Regions from separate parts of the Mixta intestinalis genome, predicted to be linked through region 1. Evidence: predicted binding sites of a transcription regulator. Region 1 holds the regulator's gene; the other holds the start of a gene.
The links. The regulator LexA, encoded in region 1, represses DNA repair genes until DNA is damaged. The targets are predictions, from matches to a motif close to TNCTGTATGTACATACAGNA.
Positions count from the first base shown of each region.

Region 2: C7M51_RS05625 (metal-dependent hydrolase) is a predicted target of LexA. The motif match lies at 4,825-4,844, and genes of this name have one in related genera.

Region 1 covers NZ_CP028271.1:3,339,938-3,345,844, reverse strand. The annotation lists gene ubiA (4-hydroxybenzoate octaprenyltransferase) at 1-25, shown strand, start outside; gene plsB (glycerol-3-phosphate 1-O-acyltransferase PlsB) at 92-2,515, opposite strand; gene C7M51_RS15460 (diacylglycerol kinase) at 2,644-3,012, shown strand; gene lexA (transcriptional repressor LexA) at 3,118-3,726, shown strand; gene dinF (MATE family efflux transporter DinF) at 3,828-5,150, shown strand; gene C7M51_RS15445 (CsbD family protein) at 5,376-5,588, shown strand; gene zur (zinc uptake transcriptional repressor Zur) at 5,780-5,907, opposite strand, start outside.
Region 2 covers NZ_CP028271.1:1,183,631-1,189,537, forward strand. The annotation lists gene katE (catalase HPII) at 222-2,486, opposite strand; gene C7M51_RS05620 (L-cystine transporter) at 2,653-4,044, opposite strand; gene C7M51_RS05625 (metal-dependent hydrolase) at 4,219-4,806, opposite strand; gene kduD (2-dehydro-3-deoxy-D-gluconate 5-dehydrogenase KduD) at 4,930-5,691, opposite strand; gene kduI (5-dehydro-4-deoxy-D-glucuronate isomerase) at 5,722-5,907, opposite strand, start outside.

The DNA of each region.
Region 1 (5,907 bases):
GAACATGCCGCCTTTCAGCCAGTAGTAAGATAAACAGAATAATAAAACGGGCGCTCCAGGGCGCCCGTTTTGTTTTATGCGCCAGCTTAACTCAGCTGTGCGCGACTGCATTTTCAATGGTTTGTCGCACGTCACTGGTAATCAACTCTGACAGCAGGCGAGAGGTGCTCTGCGTTTTGTCCAGCGCCGCATCGCCGGTATCGCTGATATAGCCTTCATCACGCAGCGTCAGCACCAGCGTCGAGAAGACCGCTTTATCAAAGAACTCTGGTGCGTTGATACCGTGCAGTACCGACAGGCGCTGGGCCAGGGTACGGCTCTCTTTCTCCAGCGAACCGCGATTAATTTCTGGGTTGGCGCTCAGGATAGAGAAAGTGATGGCATAGCGCTGTAGCGTTTCACGCATCCCGGCAGCCAACAGCTGTAGCGTCCGAAAGCGAGTGGCATTCAGGCGCATCGTTTCGCCCTCAACCGTAATAAGCTGCTGGCGTGCCAGCTCCGCTACCAGAGACTGAAGCAGCTGCGGCAGCTGCGCTTGATCCCAGCGCAGGAACAGTTCGCTTTTCAGCAGCGGATAGATCACTTCTACCTGACGTAGCAGCTCTGCGGTATCAATCTCGCGGCGCTGCTGCACAATCGCGGCGATCAGCGACGGCATGACCAGCATATGATGTACGTTATTGCGGTAATACGTCATCAACACAGCCTGCTCACGCGGCAGAATAATGATATCGCCGATATTGTCCTGCTCGGTCTCAAACTTGTTCATGCTTAGCGCATGTTTCAGCAGCGCTTCTGGCGTCATATCCGGCACGGTAGCATCCGGCGAATAGGGCACGTTGCGCAGCAGCTCAAGATAGCATTCTAACTGTTCCAGCAGCTGTTCGCGGGTTAGCGAACGCTGACGTGAAGCGAGCAGGGCAGTTACGCACAGGTTCATCGCGTTGACGGCACCGGCGTTATTAATACGCACCATAACCTGCTGAGCGATATCGTTAACTGCCGGCGTCAGCCACTGCGGGCGCTGAGCCACAATGGGATCGATAGAGTCACGCCACTCCGGTACCTGTTTGTTAAGGTAGCTCACCAGCGGCAGCGGTTCGCCGAAGTTAACGTAGCCCTGCCCCAGGTTGCGCAGCTTACTGAGGCCACGCACCATCTGCATAAAGCTCTCTTTCTCTTTCGCCGCGCCGCGCAGCTCTTTGGCGTAAGTACCCACTTCCATTACGTGCTCGTAACCGATATAGACCGGCACCACGGTAATCGGGCGATTACCGCCACGCAGCATCGCCTGTATCGTCATTGCCAGCGTGCCGGTTTTCGGATCGAGCAGGCGTCCGGTACGCGAGCGCCCGCCCTCAACAAAATACTCTACGGAATAACCGCGGCTGAACAGTTCGCCCAGATATTCACGGAACACCGTGGAGTAGAGTTTGTTGCCTTTAAAGGTGCGACGGATAAAGAATGCACCCAGGCGGCGGAAAATCGGACCGGCGGGCCAGAAGTTAAGGTTAATACCGGCGGCGATATGCGGCGGCACCAGGCCCTGATGATAGAGCACATAGGAAAGCAGCAGATAATCCATATGGCTGCGGTGACAAGGTACGTAAACCAGCCCATGTCCGTCCAGCGCCAGCTGACGCACTCGTTCGCCGCCGCTAACGTTGATGCCCTGATAAATTTTGCTCCACGTCCAGCCGATAACGCGATCGGTAAGGCGGATCATTTCATAGGAGAAGTTGGCAGCAATTTCTTCCATCAGCTCGACGGCATTTTGCTGCGCTTTTTCCTGCGAAATTTTCTTACTGCGCGCCTCATCTTCTACCGCTTTAGCGATAGCTGGTGATTGCAACAGCTTGTTAAACAGATCGTGGCGTACCGGCAGACGTGGCCCTACGGCAGCCAGCCGTTGACGGGCGAAATGGATGCGCGCCACACGCGCCAGTTTTTGCGCGATAGTTTTATCGGTACCGTGTTCCGTCGCCATTCGGCGTAGCGAAACCATCGCTGAAAAGCGAACAAAACTGTCACGCCCCAGCCACAGCACGGCGAAAAATTTTTGCACCCCGTTCAGTTCGCGCAGATAAGGTGTCTGTTCGCCCTGTACCTCGCGTCCCGGCGCACGGCCAAACATCACCGAAACCGGCACCATCTGTACGTCTAAATCGGGATTATTACGGTGCAGATCGAGATAATCGTGAAACAGCTTCACCGATTCCTGATTCGGCACGAAATAGGGGAATACGCGCGGGCCGTCATGAATAAAAACATAACGCGGCAGCAGCGTACCATCGATCTCCAGCGGCTCAAGCGGATCGGGCAGATCATGCAGGCGGCACTGGGTGCGCAGCGCCAGCAAATCGGCCTTTGAATCGTAAGGCAGCACATACATAATGGGGCGTGATGTATCCAGACCCAGTTCGGTGACCGGATCGCCCGGTATCGCCTTACTTTTAACTAAAAATGTAAGTGGTAAATTCAGTAACTTATAATAAAGTTTACGCCAACCTGACATAGACAACATGAAGCCTCTTGTTAGCAAAGCGCGGCAAGCATACCAGAAAGCGCATTGAAGATCTGTGGTGTTGCATTTAGTGCTCCACCCTGACATTGACGTTAAACATGGCAAAGGGTTCCCTGAAGATGGCAAATAACGTAACGGGCCTGGTACGCATCATCAAAGCGGCGGGCTATTCCTGGAAAGGCTTGCGCGCGGCATGGCAACATGAGGCGGCGTTCCGTCAGGAAGCGGTGCTGGCGCTGGTGGCCATTATTATTGCCTGTTGGCTGGATATCGATGCCATGACGCGAGTCATGCTGATCGGTTCGGTGGTGCTTATCATCATTGTTGAAATCCTTAACAGCGCTATCGAAGCGGTCGTTGACCGTATCGGCAACGAATTCCATCCGCTGGCTGGACGGGCGAAGGATATGGGATCCGCCGCCGTTCTGATCAGCATCATACTGGCGCTTTTTGTCTGGGTAACCTTGCTCTGGTCATATTTGCGATAGCGCTTCCGTAATAGACAAAGTGTCGTTTTTTACGCGGCAATTGGTTTCCATTCCGCCAATACCTGTATATACTCACAGCGACTGTATAAACAACCAGGGGGCGGGATGAAAACCTTAACGGCTCGGCAGCAGCAGGTTTATGACCTGATTCGCGATCACATTAACCAGACGGGGATGCCGCCTACACGTGCGGAAATTGCCTCTCAGCTGGGCTTCCGCTCCCCTAACGCTGCTGAAGAACACCTGAAAGCGCTGGCGCGTAAAGGCGTAATTGAGATGGTCTCCGGTGCGTCGCGTGGTATTCGCCTCATGGCGGAAGAAGAAAACGGCCTGCCGCTGATCGGTCGTGTCGCCGCCGGTGAGCCGCTGCTGGCGCAGGAACACATTGAAAGCCGCTTTCAGGTCGATCCTAATCTGTTTAAGCCCCATGCAGATTTTCTGCTGCGCGTAAGCGGCATGTCGATGAAAGATATCGGTATCGTTGATGGTGACCTGCTGGCGGTTCATAAAACGCAGGATGTGCGTAACGGGCAGGTAGTGGTAGCGCGTATTGATGATGAAGTCACGGTAAAACGCCTGAAAAAACAGGGCAACACAGTACAGCTACTGCCAGAAAACAGCGATTTCCAACCGATCGTGGTCGATTTGCAACAGCAGACGCTGACGATTGAAGGACTCGCCGTTGGCGTTATTCGTAACGGCGACTGGCTCTGATGCTGCGGTGGCGGCTGTGGTCGCCACCCCGTTTCGCTTCCTCTCTTTTTCTCCGGCGATAACCGCTGTGGCCTGTCGCCATATTGTTATCACGGATGGTCATGCAACTCTTTTCAGCAACTGATAAACAACTTTGGCGGCTGGCGCTGCCGATGATCCTCTCCAACATTACCGTTCCGCTACTGGGCCTGGTTGATACCGCCGTTATTGGGCATCTGGACAGCCCGGTTTATCTGGGTGGCGTAGCCGTTGGCGCTACGGCGACCAGCTTTCTGTTTATGCTGCTGCTGTTTCTACGTATGAGCACTACCGGTCTGACGGCGCAGGCTTTTGGTGCCGACGATAAAGCCGGGATGGCGCGCGCGCTGGTGCAACCATTGCTGATGGCGCTGGTGGCTGGCGGATTATTTATCTTGTTGCGTTACCCGCTCAGTAGTCTGGCGGCACAGGTAGTCGGCGGTAGCCCGGAAGTGCTTGAACAGGCACAGCGTTTTATTCAGGTGCGCTGGCTCAGTGCGCCTGCCACGTTAGCAAACCTGGTGATTCTCGGCTGGCTGCTGGGCGTGCAGTATGCGCGTGCACCGGTGATTTTACTGGTGACAGGCAACCTGGTGAATATTCTGCTCGATCTGTGGTTTGTCATTGGTCTCCGCTGGGGCGTTGCGGGCGCTGCATCGGCAACGGCGATTGCTGAATACGTTACGCTGGCGGTAGGGCTGGGGATGGTATGGCACGTAATGCGTCTGCGGCAGATCTCTTTCACGCTGTTGAAAAGGGCAGTACGGGGCGATATGCGTCGTCTTCTGCGGCTGAATCGCGACATTATGGTGCGTTCGCTGCTGTTACAAGTCTGCTTTGCGTCGGTCACGGTATTGGGCGCGCGCATGGGCAGTGATATTGTGGCAGTTAATGCTGTGTTGTTGATGTTCCTGACCTTTACCGCCTATGCACTGGACGGCTTTGCCTATGCGGTCGAAGCGGTATCAGGCGAAGCCTTTGGTGCGCGCGATGCGGATAAACTTCACCGTGTTTGGCGTGCCGCCTGCCGTCAGGCGGGTACGGTGGCGCTGCTGTTTGCCTGTGCATGGGGATTCTGGGGGCAGAATATCGTTGCGTTATTAACCTCTCTGTCTGCTTTGCAAACGCTGGCGGATCGCTATCTGTTTTGGCAAATGATTTTGCCGCTGGCGGGTGTCTGGTGTTATCTGCTGGATGGTATGTTTATTGGCGCAACGCGTGGACGCGAAATGCGTAACAGTATGGCCGTGGCCGCGCTGGGTTTCGGCTTAACGCTGTTGACGCTGCCTCATCTTGGTAATCATGGCCTGTGGCTGGCGGTTACGGTTTTTCTGCTGTTACGTGGTTTAACGCTGGGCTGGATATGGCGACGTTATCAACGACGCGGCGACTGGTTCACGATTTGACATACTTCTTTACGGCTGCGCTTATTACCTGAATCCGCTGGTTTTTTGGCGGATTCAACGGGTTTATTGCCTGTTTTTCAGTTCATACTTCTGTGTTTTCGGGCGGATCTGCCGCTTCCTGCTATAGTTAAATAGTGACAAACAAGGAATCAGCGTTTTGTTTCACAGAATGAAACGATGCTGAGATTCATCGAGCTGCTAACACCTAAGGTAGAGGAAACAACTATGAACAGAGACGAAGCCGGCGGTAACTGGAAACAGTTTAAAGGTAAGATGAAAGAGAAATGGGGCAAGCTGACCGATGATGATATGACCGTTATTGAAGGTAAACGCGATCAGCTGGTTGGTAAGATTCAGGAACGCTACGGCTATGCAAAAGACGAAGCGGAAAAAGAAGTAAACGACTGGGAAACCCAAAACCGCGATTATCGCTGGTAAAGATTTAGCCTTTCAGGACGATGCTCCTACCCTGGCACACGGAGTGTGCCGCATTTTCTTTCTGTAAACCCGCGTTTTACTGCTGACTGGTTTTTCATCGTTGAAAAAACAATGCGCCTTTTTTATTGATTAACGCATCTCACTCTAACAGGTTGTTTACTCCAGCTTTATCTGGATCTTTTAGCTATTGTTCAGCGCCCGCGTTTTTTGCTGACCTGGCTGTGATCGTGCGTACAGGTTTCGGGGTGTTCACAGCTCTCTACATCCCTACAGTTCGCACACAGACCATGCGCTTCAATCACGCTGTTACTTAGCGCAA
Region 2 (5,907 bases), 2.2 Mb from region 1:
AATGGTGTAGGGGCAGCCTGAAAGCAGGCTGCCCTCTGTTATCGCCGCTGTATAACCGCCCGCCGCTGCTTTTCCTTACCATCACGCCGCTCTGTGTCTGATAATTAGCTACGTTTTCTGAAAATCATTGCCTGAAGGCCAGGCGCCTTTGCTTAACGGCAAAAAAAAGCCCCACACCTGGCGATGCGGGGCGTCATTTACGCCATAGGCAAGATGCGCGATCAGGCCGGTACGCTAAGCGCTTTCTGGCTGCGTGACCAGATACGATGTGCGCCGAGGAAAGAGATAAACTCGCTCATCAGCACGCCTTCTGCTTTCACATCTTCCACCAGACCTTCTTCCGGCTCATCATCGCCAAGCCCGAACTGCGCTTTAAAACGACGCGCCTCGCCGCTCAGGGCAATCACCTTAAGGTGCTTATAGGCCTCCAGCAGATAGTAGCGGGCGTCGCCGCTCAGCAGCAGGGCATCAATGTTGCCGTCCGGGACGATAACCGCATCCACCGTCACTGACGGCAGACCGCTAAAGGTGCCATCAATCGGCAGCGTCGAGCCGTCGTCAGCGCGCACCTGGCCCATATGCGCCGCCAGCAGTTTGGCATGCACGCCGTGCGTTTTCAGCTCCTGTAAAATTGCCAGCACGTCGGCAGCCTTTACGCCATCGCTTAACAGCAGCGCCACCTGACGGCCTTTAATATTGCCGCTGGAGACCGCGTAGAGACTGAGGCTGGTATCTTTACGCAGGCCGTTAACATCTTTCGGCGGCGCGGTGTGTAGCTTCTCATCCGACAGTGCGATACCCAGATTCTGCGCCACGCCGTGCGCCAGTGAGACGTCGATATGCAGCAGATGATCGATCACGCGTTCGCGAATATAGGCGCGTGCCACTTTGCTCAGTTCAAAAGAGAAGGCCTCAATAATATGCTGCTGCTCTACCGGCGTCTGGCTTAGCCAGAAGAGGCGCGGCTGCGAATAGTATTCGCCGAACGAAGGGCTGCGCTCGCGCACCTTGTGGCCTTCGATACGCTCCTGATAGCTTTCGAAACCGCCGCGACGCGGCTGCGGCGGCGTTTCACGCGGCCAGTTATCGTTAATGGAGTTCGGCTCATAGTTGGCCGGATTGGTATCGATATCCATACGGTGCATGCCCTGACGCTGATAGTTGTGGTAAGGGCAGACGGGGCGGTTAATGGGAATCTCGTGGAAATTAGGGCCGCCGAGACGGCTGATTTGCGTATCGGTGTAGGAGAAGAGGCGTCCCTGCAACAGCGGATCGTTGGTAAAATCGAGTCCCGGCACGATATGACCCGGATGGAAGGCGACCTGCTCGGTTTCAGCGAAGAAGTTATCCGGGTTGCGGTTGAGCACCATTTTGCCGATCAGCTCCACCGGTACCAGCTCTTCCGGAATTAGCTTGGTGGCATCCAGCAGATCGAAATCGAATTTAAACTCATCCTCTTCCGGGATTAGCTGTACGCCAAGCTCATACTCCGGGAAATCACCGGCTTCAATTGCTTCCCAGAGATCGCGACGATGGAAATCAGGATCGCGCCCGGTCAACTTTTGCGCCTCATCCCACAGCAGTGAGGCTTTGCCCGCCACCGGTTTCCAGTGGAAGCGCACAAAGGTTGCCTTGCCTTCGGCGTTAATCATCCGGAAGGTATGAATACCAAAGCCTTCCATGGTGCGATAGCTGCGCGGAATGCCGCGATCGGACATCGCCCACATGACGTTATGCAGCGTTTCCGGCTGGAGCGAGACGTAATCCCAGAAGGTGTCGTGGGCGCTCTGGCCTTGTGGAATTTCGTTATGCGGTTCCGGTTTTACCGCATGAACGAAATCGGGAAATTTATGGGCGTCCTGAATAAAGAACACCGGGGTATTATTACCGACCAGGTCGAAAACGCCTTCCTCGGTATAAAATTTAGTGGCGAAGCCGCGAATATCACGCACGGTATCCGCCGACCCTGCGCCGCCCTGTACCGTGGAAAAGCGTACAAATACCGGCGTCACCCGATTGGGATCGCTTAGAAAATCGGCTTTGGTCACCTCGCTCATGGCGCGGTAGGGCTGGAAATAGCCGTGCGCCGCCGAACCGCGGGCATGAACGATACGTTCCGGGATGCGCTCATGGTCAAAATGCGTGATCTTTTCACGCATAATAAAGTCTTCCAGCAGCGTTGGGCCACGCGTGCCCGCTTTCAGGGAGTTCTGATCGTTGGCGATGCGAGTTCCCTGATTGGTGGTGAGCGGGAAATTTTCGCCGCCTTTACGGTGGGCGTCCAGCTGATCGAGCTTGGCGTTACGCGTAGCGGGTGATTTCAGGCTGCCGGGGGCGGTTGGCTGTTTGCCGGGCGGAGTAGGTTCGGCTGAAGGCTTATGTGAACCATCCTCTGGCGCCAGTGAATCAAGGCCGGGCTTAGCGGATTCAGGACCAGTAGCCGGTGCGCTGTGGCTCAGTTCCTTATTATCGGTTTCTTTCGACATTGGCATCGCTCCTGTTGATGTCGTGCAAGACTCCATTAACTATAGAACAGCACCATAGGTACGCCTGGATTTTCCGGGGATTTGTGTTATAGCGCACGGGCGGGGCGGTGCGCGTCTGAAAAGATAGCGGCAATAAAAAAGGGCCGGATATCCGGCCCTTAGTCTGTCAGCGGTGCGCCAGTTCTTGGTGCTCATCGCTGTTGAACAACCGCTTATCGGTCTGCCTCATCCAGTGGCTGGTGAGCGTACCGGCGGTCATGGAGCCGTTGACGTTCAGCGCGGTACGGCCCATATCGATCAGCGGTTCGATGGAGATCAGCAGCGCTACCAGCGTCACCGGCAGCCCCATCGCTGGCAGTACGATCAGCGCCGCGAAGGTGGCACCGCCGCCAACGCCTGCAACCCCGGCGGAGCTGAGGGTAACGATACCCACCAGCGTGGCGATCCAGACCGGATCGAGCGGGTTGATGCCCATCGTCGGTGCCACCATCACTGCCAGCATGGTCGGATAAAGTCCGGCACAGCCGTTCTGACCGATAGTCGCACCAAATGAGGCGGAGAAACTGGCGATCGATTCCGGTACGCCCAGACGCTGGGTTTGCGCCTCCACATTAAGCGGAATGCTGGCCGCGCTGGAGCGGCTGGTGAAGGCGAAGGTAATTACCGGCCAGACCTTGCGGAAAAAGCGCATCGGGTTGATGCCGTTTACCGACAGCAGCAGCGCATGCACCGCAAACATAATCGCCAGGCCAAGATAGGAGGCAACCACAAAGCTGCCGAGTTTGATGATATCCTGCAAATTAGAACCGGCCACGACTTTGGTCATCAGCGCCAGTACGCCGTACGGCGTCAGCTTCATGATCAGGCGCACCAGCTTCATTACCCACAGCTGTAAAACCTCAATCGCTTTCAGCGCACGCTCGCCTTTTTCCCGATCGTCTTTCAGCAGTTGCAGCGCCGCCACACCGAGGAAGGCAGCAAAAATTACCACGCTAATGATCGAAGTAGGGTTAGCGCCGGCCAGATCGGCAAACGGGTTTTTCGGAATAAACGACAGCAGCATTTGCGGCGCGCTGAGATCGGCAACTTTACCCGCGTAGTTGGACTGAATGGCGGAGAGACGAGCGGTTTCCTGCGCGCCCTGTACCAGACCTTCTGCGCTAAGACCAAACAGCGAGGTAACGAAAACGCCCACCAGTGCAGAAATAGCGGTAGTAAACAGCAGGACGCCGATAGTTAATACGCTGATTTTTCCCAGTGAGGAGGCGTTATGCAAACGCGCCACGGCGCTGAGGATTGAGGCGAAAACCAGCGGCATAACGATCATTTGCAGCAGCTGCACATAGCCGTTGCCGACCACGTTAAACCAGGCGATAGACGCTTTCAGCACCGGCGCGCTGTCGCCATAGATCAGCTGTAAGGCCAGGCCGAACAGTACGCCCATCACCAGGCCTGCCAGCACCTTTTTCGACAGACTCCAGCCGTTGCGTCCCAGACGGGATAGCACGATCAGCAGTACGATAAACACCAGGATATTGAGAATAAGCGGGACAGTCATCCTGTTTCTCCATGAGTTTGCCTCACCGCCGGGATTGCCGAGGCGGTGAAGCAGGGCGAAATTAATTTCTGACGCCGATATGGCGCGGTTGGCCGCATGGTAACAGCTTGGCCAAAAGGGGGATTAGATCCGAATGGAATTGTTTATAACTTTTTTGATTAATTAGTATAAAAATCAGTCATATCGCAGGTTAATTAAGCGGTTTATGCCAAACTGAACGTTATTCATAAGTTTGGTGGGCCAGCCGTCTGCGCCAAAATGCGGCATACCCGGTGGGAACCAGAGTGCGCCGATCACCAGCGCCAGGCAAAAGATGCGCTCCAGCTGGTTGCCGGAGCGGGTATTCAGCAGCGGTAAGCGGAAACGCCAGCGGCAGGGCCAAAGCAGCGGCACGCCAGCGGGCGTCAGCATATCCGCCGCGATATGGCTGAGATAGCCCAGTACCATGCCGTGCAGGGCATCAGCAGGCACTGGCCAGGTTTGGGGCAGATTAAACTGTAACAGCGCCACACCGCCCAGCACTGCCAGCAGGCTGTGGGTAAAACCGCGATGGCCAAATGCCCGCGCTACAGGCTGCGATATCCAGCGAAAGCGCTGACCGAGCGTGGAACGAGGATGATCGATATCGGGCAGGAGGCAGGTGAGCAGCACCGCCGGAATAATATGCCACCAGTCACCGTTAGCCAGCTCAGGCGTTAGCTCGGCGCGCTTGGCAAAAATAGCGCTGGCAATGGCGAAAATAACGTGGCCTTCGGCCGTCATGGAAATAACCTGGAAACTAACTGTCAATGTATCCAGTATAGGGGATTTATCCAGTAGAAGGGAAGTTGTGACGTTGTAACCAGAAGTGAATGCCGGACGAGGTGAAACCCCGCCCGGTAAGGGTTAACGAGCGAGCCAGCCGCCGTCAACCGCCAGCGTATAGCCGTTTACGTAATCAGAAGCGGATGAGGCGAGGAAGACCACCGGACCCATCAGATCCTGCGGTACGCCCCAGCGTCCGGCAGGAATACGGCTCAGAATTTCCTGACTGCGATCTTCATCATTACGCAGCTGTTCAGTGTTGTTCGTTGCCATATAACCCGGCGCGATGGCGTTCACATTGATATTGTGCGCCGCCCATTCGTTCGCCATCAGACGCGTCAGGCCCATTACCGCGCTTTTTGACGCGGTATAGGACGGGACGCGAATTCCGCCCTGGAAGGAAAGCATGGAGGCGATATTAATGATCTTACCGCCGCTGCCCTGGCTGATAAACTGACGCGCTACCGCCTGCGACATAAAGAATACCGTCTTGCTGTTGACATTCATTACGTCGTCCCAGTTTTGTTCGCTGAATTCAATCGCGTCCTGGCGGCGGATAATCCCGGCGTTGTTGATCAGAATATCGATGCGACCAAAGGCGGCTACCGCTTTTTCCACCACCTGCGGAATCGCGCTGCTGTCCATTAAATCAGCATCAATATTGACGAAGCGACGGCCTGCGGCTTCAACCAGCGCAGGGGTATCACGTGCGCCGGAGCGGTTGACGCCAACCACATCGCAGCCCGCCTGCGCCAGACCGACAGCCATGCCCTGGCCCAGACCCGTGTTGCAACCGGTGATCAGCGCGACCTTGCCCTGCAGATTAAATGCATTAAGGATCATTCATTCGCTTCCTTCTTTCGACTTTCGACGTTAACGCAGCTCGCTGACTTTTACGTGGTCCATATCATCGAACACCTGGTTTTCACCCATCATGCCCCAGATGAAGGTATAGCGTTTGGTGCCAACGCCTGCATGGATTGACCAGCTCGGTGAAAGAATAGCCTGTTCGTTATGAACCAGCAGGTGACGTGTTTCCTGCGGCTGACCCATCATATG